One region of the Piscibacillus salipiscarius genome, then DNA from elsewhere that is predicted to be linked to it. Evidence: predicted binding sites of a transcription regulator. Region 1 holds the regulator's gene; the other holds the start of a gene.
The links. Region 1 encodes NrdR, which represses ribonucleotide reductase genes. Its sites were predicted from a motif close to AACACNATATATNGTGTT; they were not measured.
Positions count from the first base shown of each region.

Region 1 (5,646 bases):
AATTTCAAGAGCTTCATCTACAATTTTTTTCATTTCTTTTTCAATCTTCGGAAGGTCTTCTGGAGTGATCGTCTCTTCCATATCAAGGTCATAGTAGAACCCACCTTCAATAACAGGGCCGACACCTAATTTAACGTTTGGATATAGACGTTTGATCGCCTGAGCCATTAGGTGTGCAGTTGAGTGTCTTAACACTTCAAGACCCTCATCATCACGATGAGTAATAATTTGGATCTCACCATCATCTTGAAGTGGAGTACGTAAATCAACCATTTCATCATTATATTTACCAGCTAATGCTTGCTTCTTTAATCCAGAACTGATTGAAGCCGCAATATCTTCAGTTGTTGTCCCTTTAGAAAACTCCTTAACATTACCATCTGGGAACTTAACTTGAATCATCTCAGACATGTGATACACTCCTTTGTGATTTATTAAAATTTGAGTCGCTTTCGGCAGACGATTTCCTGGGGCACGGCGCAGGCTTCTCTGAACTCATTTCCATTCGTTCAGAGTGATTTTCTGCTCGTGCTATTCCCCTAGGAGTCACCGCCTACGCTCATCAAACTCAATTTTTAGATAAACAAAAAACACTCATCCCTAATAAAAGGGACGAGTGTTATACCCGTGGTTCCACCCTGATTCTGCTTTAATAAAACAGCTCTCTCAGACATCGTTAACGCCGATGATACGTCAATCGCTAATCCTAAAAGACTTCACGACTAATGCTCTGAGGTGGTAAACAAATAGTCATACTAGAAAGCTCTCAGCCTCGCTTCCTTCTCTGTAAAGCTGTTTCCACTTGTTCATGTCCTCTTCAACGCACGTTCATAATATTATATGTACGTTATTATAACCATCTGAGAGATAGAAATCAAGTTATTCTAAAATTTTGTACGGAAACTGCTCCACTGGAAACAATTTAATGCGCTCTTGGAAGATATTCATCATCCAATATAACGTATGCATGTGATCATTAGAAGCATAGACGTCAATTTGCTGAGGCGCAATAGATAGTAAGGTTGAGATTAATTTTGTTGGATCATATTCTTCTACTGATGTCGTACCTGAAACTTTTCGAAAATGGGCTAGCACTTCTTCTCGAATAGGTTGTCCATGTGAATCAAAAAATCGAATGCGATCCTTAATGTTCACAATCACTTTCGGGAGCTTAGGCTTTTTTTTAAACACATAATGCCTAATATCATTCATTTTTTCTTGAAAATTTAGTTCAAACTGCCATTCTTCAATTCCATAGCCGACTATTTCTAACCATGCATCTTCGTTTTGAAATAAGGTTAAATATAAATGTTCCATATCGACGACGCCTCGTGTTTCGTGAGTATATAAGTAATAAATCAATCTTTCATATAATGAAAAAGATAAATCCGTGTGTAACTCTTTAGATATAGAACTCACTGATAACACGAATGGTACAATTTGTTCAATTTCATCGTCATGATAATAATAAGCATTCTTAAGTAAATAGTTAGAAACTCTCGGCACATAATAGTTCACAACGAATGGAAATATCAAATCAACTAAGCTTGTCTGTTTGATCTGGCTGTAACCGGAAAGACGTACTTCGCTCCCTTTAATAAGTACATCTCCGTTAAATGTCGATGCCAATACAAATAAATAAAATTGATTAGCATCCTTCTCATCTTGAAACAGAAATAACGTCTCTTTCATGTTTCATCCCTCTTTCCACATCATTCACAGTAGTACAGTTTATGAAAGAGAAATGTAAAACATGAAAATTAGGACAAACTTTATGAAATTTTAAGAAAAAAAGAAGGCTGAACGTTTGTTCAAGCCTTTAGCTGCGGTAATTATCTCCGACCATTTCAAATGGTTTGCTTACCTGTTTAATACGCTCCATAATTCGTGCTGCTTTTAACTGCTCATGATCACCTTTACCTGATTTAGATAAAATTGATTCAAGTTCATCTGGTGCATAGTTTGAAGTGAAAAATACAGGTAACCTTTCCATCATACGGTACTGCAAAATCGCTCCTAATACTTCATCTCTAAACCAAGCAGATGAAAATTCTGCGCCAATGTCATCTAAAATTAAAACCGATGCATTTTTAAAACGATCAATTTTATCATTTATGGATGAATCACTAATAGAAGCTTTCATTTCTCGAACTAACTCCGGCATATAAATAAAATACGTATCAATTTTTAACTCAGCCAGAGCATTCGCAAGTGCCGCAAGCATATAAGTTTTTCCGACTCCAAATTTTCCGTATAAATACAAACCTTTACTCGGCAACTCATTTTGGGTTTGATCAAAAAATGCTTTAATTTGAGCAAACACATCTATTCTTGCTTCTTCATCAAGATAAATTTTATCAAACGTTGCCTCATGTATTTCCCTTGGCATGTGAAGACTTTGGACGAACTTTTGTTTTTCAACGTTTTCTAAATGTTTCTCCTGTCTTGGACACTCGTGATATCTTAACTTAATGCGATTATTTTCTAAGCTGATTTCTGGAACATAACCTTGTACCACATTACGGCACCCTTCAAGAGATGGACATTTCTCACATGCTTTTGATTGAACATCATATTCATATAATTTAATTAGTTGTTTATTAATCTGTTCTTCTGTCAGCTCTGGATGTTTTTTTAAGAAAGCCTGGACATCTTTGGATGATAAGACGTCTTTTCGCATCTGTTGCATCGATTGTTGGAAGCTTTCTTTTCCTTGCATCCAGCGATTTAATGCAGTTTGTATGGATTCCATGGATTTCACCCTTAATGCTTCGTTTTAGAATAATTCTTTATAAATGCTTCTAACTCTTCACGTTTTTTCTTCACATCACCTTGAGGCTCAGTTTGAGTTTTAGTCTCTTGAGTTTGCTTTTTCTGTTCACGCTCATCTTGAAACCATTTGGGGAGTACTTCTTTAGTTCGTTGTCTTTTTTTCTGAGTCTGGTTTTTCTTCTGTTTCCATGTTTCATAAATGGTATGTTCACGTTTCGCAATTTGCATAGCTTGCTTAGCACTCGTAATTCCTTCACGACTCCAGTGCGCCGCAATCGTTTCAATGTAATTTTTAGACAACTTATTCTGATTTCGTTTCAAAACATAGTCAACTAACACATTCATAACTGGTTGAGGCAAGCCGTGCTCCTCCATAATCGACGTTAGCATATCAATCTCTTTCATAGATGCTCGTCCAGAGGCTGAAAGATCTTCTAATAGTTCACGATGAGAAATGGAATTAAAATGTTCGATTAGCTGTTCTTCTTTAGACTTAGGTTGCTCAGATTGGTTTGATTTTTTCTTAGGTTCTGGCTCTAGTTCTTTTTGTTCTTTTGAATAAAGCCTAGGCGGGATACTGCCATGTTTCTTATAAAAAATATCTTTACACATATCCTGAAACTCTTTACGATCAAACTCTTGCTGTTCATTCACGGCCCATATTAAAGCTTTCTCTAATTCCAAATAGTCAACATCGTAAATCTTAATCATTTTCTCAATATATTCAATATTTGGTTGTGTCAGAATGAGCTGGGCTTTGATTTGTTGCTGAGTTAACATTTTATGAAGCCACTCAAGTGGTAACTTTGTTTTAATAGCCTGAGTTTCTGGCTCTTCGATAACCTGCTTTTCCTTAATTAATTCCGGATGAACCGTAGTAAAGACATCATCAAATGAATGGGTAGCGTTTTGAACATTTGAAGGCAGATTGACTTCATTAAGTAGTCTCTTTTTCAATCGTTGAAACGAATCTCGCCCAATATGATGCTCTAGCAATACAGATAACATTGGATCATTTAAAAAACCTTTAGCTGAATAAGGGCATTGCAGGATGTAATAAAGTGTGCGAAAACTACCTTCCTCTTTATAAGACTGTAACAATCCAATGGCTTCTAACTTCTTTCTCGCCTCATAAAAGTCATCTAATGTCATATTTAATGTATTCATCATTTGATGGTGGGAAATAGAAGTTTGTGGTTGTTGGTAGTGTGATTCCTTCCAAAGTGCTTGAAATACAGCTACACCTTTTATAGAAATAAGGGGTTGGTATAAAAGAGTTAGCACTGTTTCAGCATCTTCAAAGAAAGGTTCTTTTTGGAAAATTTTCATTCGGTCATTAGGCAAAAGATGCCGAATCCGTTCATTCATATTTTGACACCCCGTACTCCCTTTACTTTTTATTTTTATTAATCATTTCATTCAATTCACTCATAAAAACATTAATATCTTTAAACTGCCTATAGACAGAAGCAAAGCGTACATATGCAACTTCATCAACTTCGGCTAACCTGTCCATAATTAATTCACCAATTTGGTCACTTAAGATCTCAGAATTTCCTTGGTTGCGTAGATCTTTTTCTACATCAAAAGCGATTCGTTCAATTTCTTCTATTGAAACAGGCCGCTTTTCACACGCTTTGATTAAACCTCGTTTTAGTTTCTCACGATTAAATTCTTCTCGTGTGCCTTCTTTTTTTACGACTATTAACGGAATTTCTTCCACACGTTCAAACGTCGTAAAACGATATTGACACGACTCGCATTCTCTTCTTCGTCTGATTGAACGTCCTTCATCGATCGGTCTTGAATCTAATACTCTTGTGTTTTTCGCATCACAGTTCGGGCAACGCATATTTTTTCCTCCATAAAACGTACCATAGTCTATACCTTTTATAAGTATAACAAACTTCATCATGTTTTGAGAATTATTAATGAGGTATATGCAGCGATAAGAGGATTAAATAGAGCAGAAAAATATATAAGAAGATATTCGACACCACTCTAGAAATTCCTTCAAAAAATATGTTTTTTATAAATTAGATAACGGCAATTCCTTAAAAAACAAATATAGCCAACCAGGTTTCAACTCCTGGTTGGCTAATCAAGTTTACATAGTCATTTGTCCGTTTTTAATATGTTGAGAAACATATTTAGCTAGGTCAACGATTCGGCAAGAATAACCCCACTCATTGTCATACCAAGCTAATACTTTAACTTTACGAGAACCCATAACCATAGTAGATAGTCCATCTACAATTGAAGAATATGGTGATGTTGTATAATCGACTGAAACTAATGGCTCATCATTAATTGATACAATACCTGCCATGTCATCTTCCATAGCTTGATAGAAAGCCTGGTTAACCTCTTCAGCTGTCACATCCTTTTTAACATCGACAACTAAATCAACTAATGACACATTAGGTGTTGGCACGCGTAAAGCCATTCCATGTAAGCGTCCTTTTAGCTCAGGTAAAACTTCATTAATAGCTTTCGCTGCTCCTGTTGATGTTGGGATAATCGACTGTGTTAATCCTCTAGCACGACGCAAGTCTTTATGTGGGTTATCTAAGTTTTTCTGATCGTTTGTAAATGAATGGACAGTCGTCATTAGACCTTCTTCAATTCCAAACTTATCATTTAATACTTTAACAACAGGTGCTAAGCAGTTTGTCGTACAAGACGCATTTGAAATCACTTCGTCAGTTTCAGGGTTAAAATCATTTTCGTTGACTCCCATTACAATCGTACGGTCCACTTCTTTACCTGGCGCTGAAATAATAACGCGCTTTGCACCAGCTGTGATGTGTTGTGATGCAGTTTCTTTTGTTTTAAATTTACCAGTTGCTTCAATAACGATATCAATATTTAAAT
Region 1 is NZ_JBHUMZ010000048.1:57,824-63,469, reverse strand. It holds gene thrS (threonine--tRNA ligase) at 1-411, opposite strand, end outside; T-box leader at 606-830, opposite strand; gene ytxC (sporulation protein YtxC) at 880-1,692, opposite strand; gene dnaI (primosomal protein DnaI) at 1,820-2,752, opposite strand; gene ACFSW4_RS13555 (replication initiation and membrane attachment family protein) at 2,764-4,140, opposite strand; gene nrdR (transcriptional regulator NrdR) at 4,163-4,624, opposite strand; gene ACFSW4_RS13545 (glyceraldehyde-3-phosphate dehydrogenase) at 4,880-5,646, opposite strand, start outside.

Region 2 (5,646 bases), on a different contig from region 1:
TTTGTAACAGAATTGGGTGATATGAATGGCTAATCAAAAAGATTTTCCTGTTATTTTTGAATTAAGCAAAGAAGGAAGAATAGGTTATAGCTTACCAGAACAAGACGTACCAGATGTAGATCTCGATCAAGAATTTAGTTCTGAATATATTCGAAAAGAAGAACCAGATTTACCTGAGGTGAGTGAACTTCAAATTATGCGTCACTATACAGCATTATCGAAACGTAATCACGGGGTAGATTCAGGTTTTTATCCATTAGGTTCTTGTACGATGAAATACAATCCTAAAATCAATGAAGATGTTGCTCGTATTCCAGGGCTCAGTCAAATTCACCCTTATCAAGATGAAGATACAGTACAAGGTGCATTAGCTTTAATGTATGATTTACAAACGACTCTAGCTGAAATTACAGGTATGCATGAAGTTACGTTACAACCTGCAGCAGGTGCACATGGTGAATGGACAGGACTTATGATGATCCGAGCATTCCATGAAGCAAATGGTGACTATAATCGTACTAAAGTTATAGTTCCAGACTCAGCGCATGGAACAAATCCAGCATCAGCAACTGTAGCAGGTTTTGATGCAGTAACTGTTAAGTCAAATGAACGTGGTTTAGTTGATCTTGAGGATTTAAAACGTGTAGTAGGTGATGATACAGCAGCATTGATGTTGACAAACCCTAACACACTTGGTTTATTTGAAGAAGAAATTTTAGAAATGGCTAAAATTGTGCACGATGCTGGTGGGCGTCTTTACTATGATGGTGCAAACTTAAATGCCATTATGGGATATACAAGACCTGGAGATATGGGCTTTGATGTGGTGCATTTAAACCTTCATAAAACATTCACAGGTCCTCATGGTGGAGGTGGCCCAGGTTCAGGTCCAGTTGGTGTTTCAAAAGAGCTTGCTAAATATTTACCAAAGCCAGTTTTAACAACTAATGGTGAAAAGTATTATTTCAATCATGACCGACCTGATTCCATTGGACGAGTGAAGCCATATTACGGGAACTTTGGCATCAACGTTAGAGCTTATACGTATATTCGTTCTATGGGACCTGATGGATTGAAACAAGTAAGTGAGAATGCTGTCCTTAACGCGAATTACATGATGCGCCGCCTGCAAGATGAATATGAATTACCATTTAAACAACATTGTAAACACGAATTTGTATTGTCGGGTAAACATCAAAAGAAATTAGGTGTACGGACCCTAGATATCGCTAAAAGGTTATTAGATTTTGGCTATCACCCACCAACAATTTACTTCCCATTAAATGTGGAAGAAGCATTAATGGTAGAGCCAACAGAAACAGAGTCCAAAGAAACATTGGATGAGTTCATTGATGCTATGATCCAAATTTCTAATGAGGCAAAAGATGACCCAGAAGTTGTTCAAGAAGCTCCACATACAACTGTTATTAGCCGGTTAGATGAAACACAAGCAGCTAGAAAACCAGTGCTAAGATATTATAGAGATGAAGCATAAAATCTCTATATAATAAAAAAGATTCCAGCCTAAGCTGGAATCTTTTTTAATATCCTTTCTTCTTAACCTTTACTTTACCTGACCATTTACGAAAACCACCTTTTAGATGGTTGAGATCTTGATATCCCTTTTTCTTCAATACAGTTGCTGCACGTAGAGAACGTTGCCCACTTTGGCAGTATAGATAAACAGGTTTATCTGGGCGAATTTCTTGAAGGCGTTGTTTTAGCTGAGACATTGGGATGTTTCTAGCTCCTAAAATATGTCCTCTCTCAAACTCATTAGGTTCTCTTACATCAATTAATTGTGCTTTACGATAACCTTCTTTGAACTGAGATTCAGTTAATGTGTTTAAAAATTTATTAGTTCTAATATAACGTATAACACCAATTAAAATAAACGCTGCTATTACGAGCAATATAGATAAGATAATCTCCATGTCGATTCCCTCTCTTTTTTCTCTTTCTCTATTATATTATATAGGGCATAACTAGAATATTCAAAGGTAAAAAATCAAAAGTATTTAATTAATCTTTTCTTTTATTTATAAATTCGACAATTTTTTTAGTTGACTTTATAAATTATTTGTGCATCAAATACCATATATAGTGTTAAAATAAAAAACTTAATACAATATATTGATTTGTTTTTGTTGTTCTGTTATGTTTAATTCAACAAATCTAATTAAACATTAGAATTTTGTCGAAGAGGAGGAAGATTCATGCAAGGTGTAAAAAGCAGGGGCTACCAAATTGATGTGGAGCGTTTAAATGAAGACATTAAACAATTTCCACAAGTTCACCCCATTACTTCCGAGATGAACACAACGCATAAAGGCGTATCACGATTAGTGATGCTGGACCGATATGCTTTTAAAGACACAGAAAAGAAAACATTAAAAGACGGGGATTTTGTTGTCCTAACTGTTAAAGATGACCCTAAATTTCCAGCTAGAGGTACAGGATTTATTGTATCAATTAATGATGAAACTAAAAAGGCAAAAATTAAAGTTGAAGAAGATTTTATTCATGTACTGGATAAAGTAGAAGAACAACAAACAGGAATTGTTGAGCGACCAATAAGTGCCATTGATAAACCTTTAGAAGTTTATTATGAACAAATCGCAAGACGTAATGCGACAGGACTTGCTGAGGTGGAACGCTCACCTGAAAAAAGACAAGAATGGTATGAGAAATTTAACGAAGAATTATCCAATTTAAACTTCATCCCAGCAGGACGAGTTCTTTATGGCGCAGGGTCAAACACAGACGTTACTTATTTTAACTGTTATGTAATGCCTTTCGTGAAAGACTCTAGAGAAGGAATTAGTGATCACCGAAAACAAGTTATGGAAATTATGTCGCGTGGTGGCGGTGTAGGAACGAACGGCTCTACATTAAGACCTAGAAATGCCTTAGCTAGAGGCGTAAATGGTAAATCATCTGGTTCGGTATCTTGGTTAGATGATATAGCGAAGCTAACACATTTAGTTGAGCAGGGCGGTTCAAGACGCGGAGCCCAAATGATTATGCTTAATGACTGGCATCCAGATATCATTGAATTTATTATTTCTAAGATGCAAAATCCTAGAATTTTAAGATACTTAATAGAAAATATAGAAGATGAAACGATTCAGCAATTAGCTAAAGACAAGCTGAAATTTACGCCGTTAACAACAAATGAAGAGCATATGTACCAGGGAATCGTTAACTACAAACATATTCCAGGACAAGGTGGTTTCTCAGATGAAAATATTAGAGAAGCAGAAGCCAAGTTAAGAGACGGCGGAACATACAGTGTTCATAACTCTGAATTTTTAACAGGTGCCAATATTTCTGTTTGTATCACGGATGAATTTATGGAAGCCGTAGAAAATGATGGTGAGTATGAACTTCGTTTTCCTGACGTAGAAAATTATTCAGATGAAGAAATGCACTATTACAATGAGCATTGGCATGAATATGGTGATGTAAGAGAGTGGGAAAACTTAGGTTACGGAATTAGAGTTTATAAACGCATTAAAGCAAAAGAGCTTTGGGATCTAATTAACATTTGTGCTACGTACTCTGCTGAACCTGGTATTTTCTTTATTGATAATGCGAATAAAGAAACAAACGCTAAAGCTTATGGCCAGAAAGTAGTGGCAACAAATCCTTGTGGTGAGCAACCCCTCGCACCATTTTCTGTCTGCAATTTAGCAGCGGTGAACTTGGCGAATATAGCTGATAAACAATTAAAACAACCTGATTTCAACAAACTGAAGAAGACAGTTGAAGTTGGAGTTAGAATGCAAGATAACGTCATTGATGCAACACCTTATTTCTTAGATGAAAATCGCAAGCAAGCATTAGGTGAGCGCCGTGTCGGCTTAGGTGTTATGGGACTTCATGATTTATTGATCTATTGCGAGACTGAATATGGATCTGAAGAAGGAAATCAAATGGTCGATCAAATCTTTGAAACCATTGCAACAACGGCTTACCGTACATCGATCGAGCTCGCTAAAGAAAAAGGAAGTTTCCCTTTCTTAATTGGAGAAACAGAACAAGAAACACAAATGCTACGTGAAAGATTCATTAGTACAGGTTATATGGATAAAATGCCTGAAGATGTAAAAGAAGGTATTCTAAAATACGGCATAAGAAATTCACATTTACTAACGGTTGCGCCAACTGGTTCGACAGGAACTATGGTAGGTGTATCTACTGGTCTTGAACCATACTTCTCTTTTACTTATTACCGTAGCGGACGGTTAGGTAAATTTATTGAAGTAAAAGCGGACATAGCTGAAGAGTATTATAAAGAGCATCCTGAAGCATCTAAAGACGAGCTTCCTAAATGGTTTGTTACAGCAATGGAATTATCACCTGAAGCACATGCTGACACACAGTGTGTCATTCAGCGCTGGGTCGATAGTTCAATTTCAAAAACGGTTAATGCTCCAAAAGGTTACCGCGTTGATCAAGTTGAGAAAGTGTATCGTCGCCTGTATAAAGGTGGAGCCAAAGGTGGTACAGTCTATGTAGATGGCAGTCGTGATACACAAGTCTTAACGCTAAAAGCTGAGGAAAATGATTTCTCTGAGCAACAAGAATTATTCGAAGAAGAAGAGAAGAAAGTCGTTTTAATGGAGACAGTACAAGAGTTAGATAAAACGAATGTTAACATAGGTTCTGAAATTGGTGATACTTGCCCTGTGTGTCGTAAGGGTAGTGTAGAAGATGTTGGTGGTTGTAACACTTGTACTAATTGCGGCGCACAGTTGAAATGTGGGTTATAAGCTTAAAGTGTCTGGTTATACCAGGCACTTTTTTTGGCTAGAATTGTATAAAATTTTAAACTTTTTAGGCTCTACAATATTTGTTGGGGTTTAGCATTATCTAGTTATAAATAATACAATCCACTCATATAATGATATGTGCATGAATGGGTGGAGGGATCGCAATGGAAGTGGATGGCGTTTTTTCCGGTGGCGGTATCAAAGCATTCGCATTTTTGGGGGCTTTAGATGAGTGTGAACGACAAGACATCCGTTTCAAACGGATTGTGGGTGCTTCCTCAGGTGCATTAATTGCTGCACTTATTACTGCTGGGTATAAACCTGGTGAATTAAAAACAATTATTGATCAAATTGATACTGAGAAGTTTTTAGATCCTCATCCAATTGCAAAACATATCCCACTCGTGAAATGGCTATGGTTATATTTTAGATTAGGGTTATATCAAGGGGATTATATAGAAAATTGGATTGAAGACTTATTAAAAGCTAAAGGGGTCCATACTTTCGCAGATCTTAATGATAACTTATACATAGTCGGAGCGGATATCACAAATGGAAGAATTGCTATATTTCCAGATGATTTGGAAAACATATATGGGATTGACTCTAGTATGTTTTCAGTTGCTAAAGCTGTTAGAATTAGTATAAGCATTCCATATTTCTTTCAGCCCATAAATTTGAAGACGAATCACGTTAATAAGTGCGTCTTTGTAGACGGTGGGACATTGAGTAATTTTCCATATTGGGTATTTAAGCAAGAAAAGTTAAAGAACAATCGGCCGTCATTGGGAATTAAACTAAGCTCAAATGATCCGGTAGTACCGGGCCAAAAAATTAAAACAGCATTTGATATGTTACCCGCAATTGTTTC
Region 2 is NZ_JBHUMZ010000007.1:25,596-31,241, reverse strand. It holds gene gcvPA (aminomethyl-transferring glycine dehydrogenase subunit GcvPA) at 1-33, shown strand, start outside; gene gcvPB (aminomethyl-transferring glycine dehydrogenase subunit GcvPB) at 26-1,495, shown strand; gene ACFSW4_RS00845 (rhodanese-like domain-containing protein) at 1,542-1,934, opposite strand; gene ACFSW4_RS00840 (vitamin B12-dependent ribonucleotide reductase) at 2,217-4,775, shown strand; gene ACFSW4_RS00835 (patatin-like phospholipase family protein) at 4,940-5,646, shown strand, end outside.
Region 2: a site for NrdR is predicted at 2,091-2,108, ahead of ACFSW4_RS00840 (vitamin B12-dependent ribonucleotide reductase). Genes of this name have one in related genera too.